Regions from separate parts of the Cytobacillus sp. FSL R5-0569 genome, predicted to be linked through region 3. Evidence: riboswitches for the same ligand, from Rfam matches in the RefSeq annotation. Region 3 holds a riboswitch; each other region holds the start of a gene.
What was found. A riboswitch is a leader RNA that binds a small molecule or an ion and turns the genes downstream of it on or off. The one in region 3 is predicted to bind S-adenosylmethionine.
Positions count from the first base shown of each region.

Region 1: it holds a riboswitch for S-adenosylmethionine, as region 3 does, so the genes downstream of both, MKX78_RS07335 (PLP-dependent aspartate aminotransferase family protein) here and metK (methionine adenosyltransferase) in region 3, are expected to answer to the same signal.
Region 2: it holds a riboswitch for S-adenosylmethionine, as region 3 does, so the genes downstream of both, MKX78_RS05435 (MetQ/NlpA family ABC transporter substrate-binding protein) here and metK (methionine adenosyltransferase) in region 3, are expected to answer to the same signal.

Region 1 covers NZ_JBBOWW010000001.1:1,404,115-1,406,387, forward strand. Annotated here, with positions in the region: gene MKX78_RS07325 (MBL fold metallo-hydrolase) at 1-211, shown strand, start outside; gene MKX78_RS07330 (NUDIX hydrolase) at 245-871, shown strand; SAM riboswitch class I at 938-1,038, shown strand; SAM riboswitch class I at 1,220-1,330, shown strand; gene MKX78_RS07335 (PLP-dependent aspartate aminotransferase family protein) at 1,407-2,273, shown strand, end outside.
Region 2 covers NZ_JBBOWW010000001.1:1,035,333-1,037,605, forward strand. Annotated here, with positions in the region: gene MKX78_RS05430 (pyridoxal phosphate-dependent aminotransferase) at 1-633, opposite strand, end outside; SAM riboswitch class I at 874-984, shown strand; gene MKX78_RS05435 (MetQ/NlpA family ABC transporter substrate-binding protein) at 1,073-1,897, shown strand; gene MKX78_RS05440 (aminoglycoside phosphotransferase family protein) at 1,980-2,273, opposite strand, start outside.
Region 3 covers NZ_JBBOWW010000001.1:3,648,278-3,650,550, reverse strand. Annotated here, with positions in the region: gene pckA (phosphoenolpyruvate carboxykinase (ATP)) at 1-168, opposite strand, end outside; SAM riboswitch class I at 556-681, shown strand; gene metK (methionine adenosyltransferase) at 982-2,181, shown strand.

The sequences.
Region 1 (2,273 bases), 2.2 Mb from region 3:
ATTTACTTCAGTTGCAGATGACGTTTTTCTCCAAGGAAATGACATAATAAAAATGCAAGAAGCCATACAATCGGAATTGTTGGAACAAGTAAAACATTATTTATTAACAGCGCACGATGTTGAACTTAGTGCAGAGGATAAGAAGCTAATAGGCTTAGATTTAAATGTCTGCACAATGGGGATGATTGATAGATTGCAGAAAGTGAAATAAAGATTTAAGTCGTGTGGTTTGGAGGTAATTAACATGGATTTGGAAGAAATAAGATCAGAGATACAGCATCGTCAATCAGATATATTGGGTAGCTCCAGATTGGTTAAATTCGCTGTTCTTCTTCCCCTAATAGAAAAAGATGGAGAAATACATATTTTGTTTGAAGTACGGTCTTTATCTATGAGAAGACAGCCAGGGGAAATTTGCTTTCCTGGGGGGAAAATGGATCAAGACGATGTGGATTTAATAGAGACGGCAAAAAGGGAGACCAGTGAAGAGTTAGGTATCCCAATTGGAGAAGTCTCTGTTTTTTCAGAACTTGATTATGTAGTGACACCTTATGATACAGTGATTTATCCGTTTGTAGGCACAATAGAGAGCATCAGTGATCTTAAGCTAAATCCAGAGGAAGTGGATCAAATTTTCACAGTACCACTTGCTTATTTTTTGAAAGAGGGACCATCTATTCATTATATTGAGATGAAGCCAGAGCCTAATAGTAGCTTTCCCTATCATCTCATTCCTAATGGGGAAAAATATAAATGGCAAACGCGGAGGATGCAAGAAATTTTTTATACTTATAAAGGTCATGTGATATGGGGGTTAACAGCTAAGATACTGTATCACTTTTTGACGCTTATCCAGGATGAAAATAAATAAATTTTCAAAATGTTATTGACGATTCCCTATAAAAGGGTATATGATGTTAAACAAATAAATATGAACTTCTTATCCAGAGAGGCGGAGGGACTGACCCAGAGAAGCCTCGGCAACCAGCAATCTTTTGTATGGTGCTAATTTCAGAGGATATTATCCAAAGATAAGGAGAAGGTGAGCTCGTTAATTCAAAGCCCTTCTGCCTCTTCTAGGTAGAAGGGCTTTTTATGTGATAGAGCTAATATTTTATTGGAATATAAAATATATTCAGATTTCATATTGACGACAAATCATTTTTTGGATATAATTCTATTTGTAATTAAAGTATTAACGCTTTAAAAAATAAAATATTTCTTATCGAGAGTGACGGAGGGATCAGGCCCTATGAAGTCCGGCAACCTTCAAGCAATTGCTTGAAAAGGTGCTAAATCCTGCAGGCAGTAAATGTCTGGAAGATAAGATGAGGCAACCCCCTCTTCTTATGAAGAGGGGGTTATTTATTTTAATCATCCGACTAAAAAGTAGAGGAGAGTATATAATGACGAATCAATTTAACACTTATGATGATGAGACGATTTTATTACATGGAGGTCAATCACCAGACCCGACAACGGGATCTCGTGCAGTTCCTATTTATCAAACAAGTTCATATGTTTTTCATAATACAGACCATGCGCAAAGCCTATTTTCATTAGATGAGACGGGAAATATCTATTCACGAATCGGTAATCCAACGGTAGATGTATTAGAAAAACGTATTGCTTTATTAGAAGATGGGGTAGCGGCAGTAGCGACTTCATCTGGAATGGCAGCTATAGCTCTTTCAATTATGAATATTGCCCAAGCGGGTGATGAGATTGTTGCAGCGTCGAACCTTTATGGTGGAACATATAATCTTTTTGCCATAACACTTCCGAAATATGGGATTAAAGTTCATTTTGTTGATGGATCTGACCCTGAGAATTACCGTAAAGCGATTACGCCAAAAACTAAGGCTTTATATGGAGAGATTATTGGGAACCCAAGTCTTCATGTCCTAGATGTAGAGGCAGTTGCAAATATTGCTCATGATAATGATATTCCTCTTATTATTGATAATACTTTCGCTTCACCTTATCTTTGCAAACCAATCCAATGGGGAGCAGATATTGTCATTCATTCGGCAACAAAATGGATTGGTGGTCATGGAACAACAATTGGCGGACTTGTAGTTGATGGCGGACGATTTAATTGGAATCATGATAAGTTTCCTGGTTTTACTCAGCCAGATCCAAGTTATAACGGTATTGTTTATGCGAATGAGTTTGGTACACTCGCTTTCAGTACAAAACTTCGTGTTCAGTTGCTGCGCGATTTTGGGTCATCATTAAGCCCACATAGTGCATTTCTTTTACTCCAAGGATTG
Region 2 (2,273 bases), 2.6 Mb from region 3:
GCCGATAGCACCATAAGCAAAATCATGCAAGATGGTAATGTTGTTTTCCTTAGCAAAAGCAACAGTTTCTTCAAAAAATGTGGAATCAGCTGTCGCGCCTGTTGGATTATTAGGATAATTCAAAAATAGTAGGCGGGCATCCTTTTTTTGTTTTTCTGTAAATTGCGAGTAATCAGGTAGAAACTGATTTGCTTCTTTTAAAGGAAAGGTTTCGTATTTTACATTTGCCAAAACCGCACCAGATTCATAATCAGGGTAACCTGGATCTGGTAAGAGCATTAAATCTCCCTCATTGAGTAGGCATAATGGAATTTCTACTAAACCTGCTTTTGCGCCAAAAAGGATAGCTACTTCTTTTTCAGGCTCAATTTCTACCCCATATTCACGCGCATAAAAGGAAGCGGCGGCCTTCTTTAATTCATTAATTCCTCTAAAAGGAGAATATTTATGTGTCATTGGGTCTTCTGCAGCTTGCTGAAGTGATTGTACAATATGTGCAGGTGTTGGCTGGTCGGGATTGCCTTGTCCTAGGTTAATAACATCTCTGCCTTCAAGTTTTGCAGCAGCAACTTTTTGAACAAGGGAAGCAAAAAATTGTTGAGGTAATTGCTTCAAACGATGCGATAATTCCATTTTAATCCACCTTCATTCATTTAATCTATATACGAACGCATTTTATAACCAAAAAGACAAATTGTCCAGTTAATTTTATATAAAAGGAAATATTCGATTTCCTTTTTTGTTTTAAAAGAATAAAGGAAAGGTAGTTGGATCACTAAACCCATTTTCTTGGGAGATTGGATGTAGCATTATTTCGAACATTGACAAAAATAAAAGAGAGTAGTAATATCATATCATAAAAATTAAATGAAAAGCTTATCCAGAGAGACTGAGGGACTAGGCCCTATGACGTCCGGCAACCCCCAATATTGGGAAGGTGCCAATTCCTGCAGAATGATATCCATTCATTCTGAAAGATAAGGCGGAATAAAACCAATGCCTCTTTCAGATGATGAATAGTGGCTTTTTTTATTGGTTAAAATTCTGGTTACAGCTATGGGGAGGAAACATAATGAGAAAGTGGCTAATTGTTTTATTCATTGCAACTGTTTGTTTACTAACAGCATGTGGCGGAGGTTCAGACACGAGTGGAGAAAAGGTGGATGAAACGAAAGAACTAAAAATTGGTGCTACTGCCGGTCCTTATAGTGATATGTTGAAAAAAGCTATTGTACCTGGTCTAGAGGAAAAAGGATATAAAGTAACTGTCGTAGAGTTTAGCGATTATATCCAACCTAACAAAGCTTTAAATGAAGATGATATACAAGCTAACCTTTTCCAACATACAATTTACTTGGAGAATTTTGAGAAAGAAAATAACATGGACTTAGCACCATTAATTATTGTACCAACAGCCCCAATGGGGATTTACTCGAATGTGTTTAATTCAATTGATGAGATTAAAGACGGTGCAACCATTGCTATTCCAAATGACCCAACGAATGCAGCACGCGCTTTAAATACGTTAAATGACGAAGGTCTAATTACGATTGATGAAAACGCCGATCCACTAACAGTATCTGAAAAAGATGTGAAGGAGAATAAAAAGAATTTAGTTTTTCAACCGATTGAAGCAGGACAATTACCAAGATCTCTTGAGGGTGTGGATCTTGCTGCAGTTCCTGGTAACTTTGCGTTGGCAGCCGATATGGACTTATTAAGTGCATTAGCACTAGAAAATATGCTTGATGATTATCGCAACGTGGTTGCAGTTAAAGCAGACTTTGAAGATAAACAATATGCGAAAGACTTAAAAGAAGTGGTCGAGTCTGCAGAATTTGAAAAAATTATCGACGAAGAGTTTCAAGGATTTGGAAAGCCAGCGTGGATGGAATAACGAAGTAATAATAAGCAAGAAACCGGACAAAATTATATGGATTTGTCCGGTTTCTAATAATAGTTGTAGAATACTGTTAAACTTATCTGTGCATAATTTGTATTTTGGTCATTCCTGTACTTATGGATTGTCGAACAACTTTTTCATCCTGGTCATTGACGTTTTTCAACCATTTGTGAAATATTGGTTGTAAGCCGTAAAAGGAAGTGACTCTTCTATACATTTCATCTTTATTGAATTTTGTTTGATAAGATGCGAGAGCTTCTTTGGTGAATTGATCTCCGAAATCCCAATATAGCCCTGCAAAGTCAAACGCCGGGTCCCCTATTTGCGTATCTGTAAAGTCTATAATTCCTGATATTTCCTTTTTGCTTGG
Region 3 (2,273 bases):
TGAACGACCTGTATACTTACCTGTTGTCGCGCGAATTGCACCAGTAGATGTAAGAACACCTTCGTTTCTGTTTAATACTTTTTCAACTAGTTGCGGCACAGATAATTGAACTTGGATGTTTTCGCCTTTTAGTAAATCATTTAACTCAGTTATCGATACAGAATTCATCTGATGAATACCTTCCTTTATATAATATTATTTAAGAGATATGCATCTCAGTCGCTATTTGTGATTATTTCTTCAAAAATAGTATAACACATTTATTCATTCAGTCTATACTATATAAATCATTTTTATATAATTAATGAAATTGTCACAAATACAGGCAGTATTCATTATAAATAGCTTTTGCAAATTTAAAAAGGATAATCAGCAAATTTAATGTAATTTTTATATATATTAAGGAAAAAGAACGGTATGATCTTAACTAAAATTATCCGTTATCAAAACTAAAGTTTATAGAGTCGGATATGACAATTTTTACATTGAATTGTTAATGAAAAACATTTGACTATATTCCATGTGTAAGTTATGATGAATCCTTGAACGGATACTCTCTTATCCCGAGCTGGTGGAGGGACAGGCCCTATGAAACCCAGCAACCTGCCAACTACATTTTCATGAGCAAAGGTGCTAACCTGATGCAAGGATTTATTACTCACTATCCTTGAACGATAAGAGTGAAAGGCGCGAATCATTTTGCTTCAACCTTTTCACTAAATCAGAGAAGAGGTTTTTTTTCATGCTTTTTAACATGATGTTGGCGAATACGAGGAGCGGCTTTTGGAATGTACTATTTATGTATGGGAAAAAGACCAACCATTTTATTCTCAATATTCCAAGTTAGCGCATAGGTTATTAAGGGTATGAGATAAACATTGGCCCATAAATAATGAAGATTCAAATAAGGGAATGAGTTCCGTATCAAAAATAAAGACTATAATAAAGTCTTATTGATTCGATAAATAAGGAGGAAGTCAGATGTCAACAAAACGTAGATTGTTTACTTCTGAATCAGTAACTGAAGGTCATCCGGATAAGATCAGTGACCAAATATCTGATGCAATATTAGATGCTATTTTATCACAGGACCCAAATGCGAGGGTTGCTGCGGAAACGTCTGTTACTACAGGTCTTGTATTGGTTGCAGGAGAAATCACTACATCCACATATGTAGATATTCCAAAAATCGTTCGTGAAACCATTAAGGAAATTGGTTATACACGTGCAAAATATGGCTTTGACTCTGAAACATGTGCTGTATTAACTTCTATTGATGAACAGTCAGCTGATATTGCTATGGGTGTAGACCAAGCATTAGAAGCGCGTGAAGGACAGATGACTGATGCAGAAATTGAAGCCATTGGTGCTGGAGATCAAGGTTTAATGTTTGGCTTTGCATGTAATGAAACAAAAGAGCTTATGCCATTACCTATTTCATTAGCTCATAAACTTTCTCGCCGTTTAGCTGAAGTAAGAAAAGAGGAAATCTTACCTTACCTTCGCCCAGATGGTAAAACACAAGTAACAGTAGAATATGATGAAAACAACAAACCTGTACGTATTGATACAATTGTTATCTCTACGCAGCACCATCCAGAAATTAGTTTAGAGCAAATTCAACGCAATTTAAAAGAGCATGTAATTAACCCAGTTGTTCCTACTGAATTAATTGATGAAAACACAAAATACTTCATCAACCCAACAGGTCGCTTCGTTATTGGTGGACCTCAAGGTGATGCTGGCTTAACTGGTAGAAAAATTATCGTTGACACATACGGCGGTTATGCACGTCACGGTGGTGGTGCATTCTCTGGTAAGGATGCAACGAAAGTTGACCGTTCAGCTGCTTACGCAGCTCGCTATGTAGCAAAGAATATCGTTGCTGCTGGACTAGCTGACAAAGCGGAAGTACAATTAGCATATGCAATTGGTGTTGCTCAGCCGGTATCCATCAGTATTGATACATTTGGAACTGGAGTAGTATCTGAGGATGTTTTAGTTGAAGTTGTTAGAAACAATTTTGACCTCCGTCCTGCTGGCATTATCAAAATGCTTGATTTACGCCGTCCGATTTACAAGCAAACAGCTGCTTATGGACATTTTGGTCGTACAGATATTGATTTACCTTGGGAGCGCACAGATAAAGCGGAAGAATTGCGTAAGGAAGCTTTAAAATAAATTAGAAAATTATGGCTGTAGAAAACTCCTTTAATGAGTTTTCTACAGTTTTTTTATGTGGAAAAGGGGCTATCGTTAAATTTTAATAAACG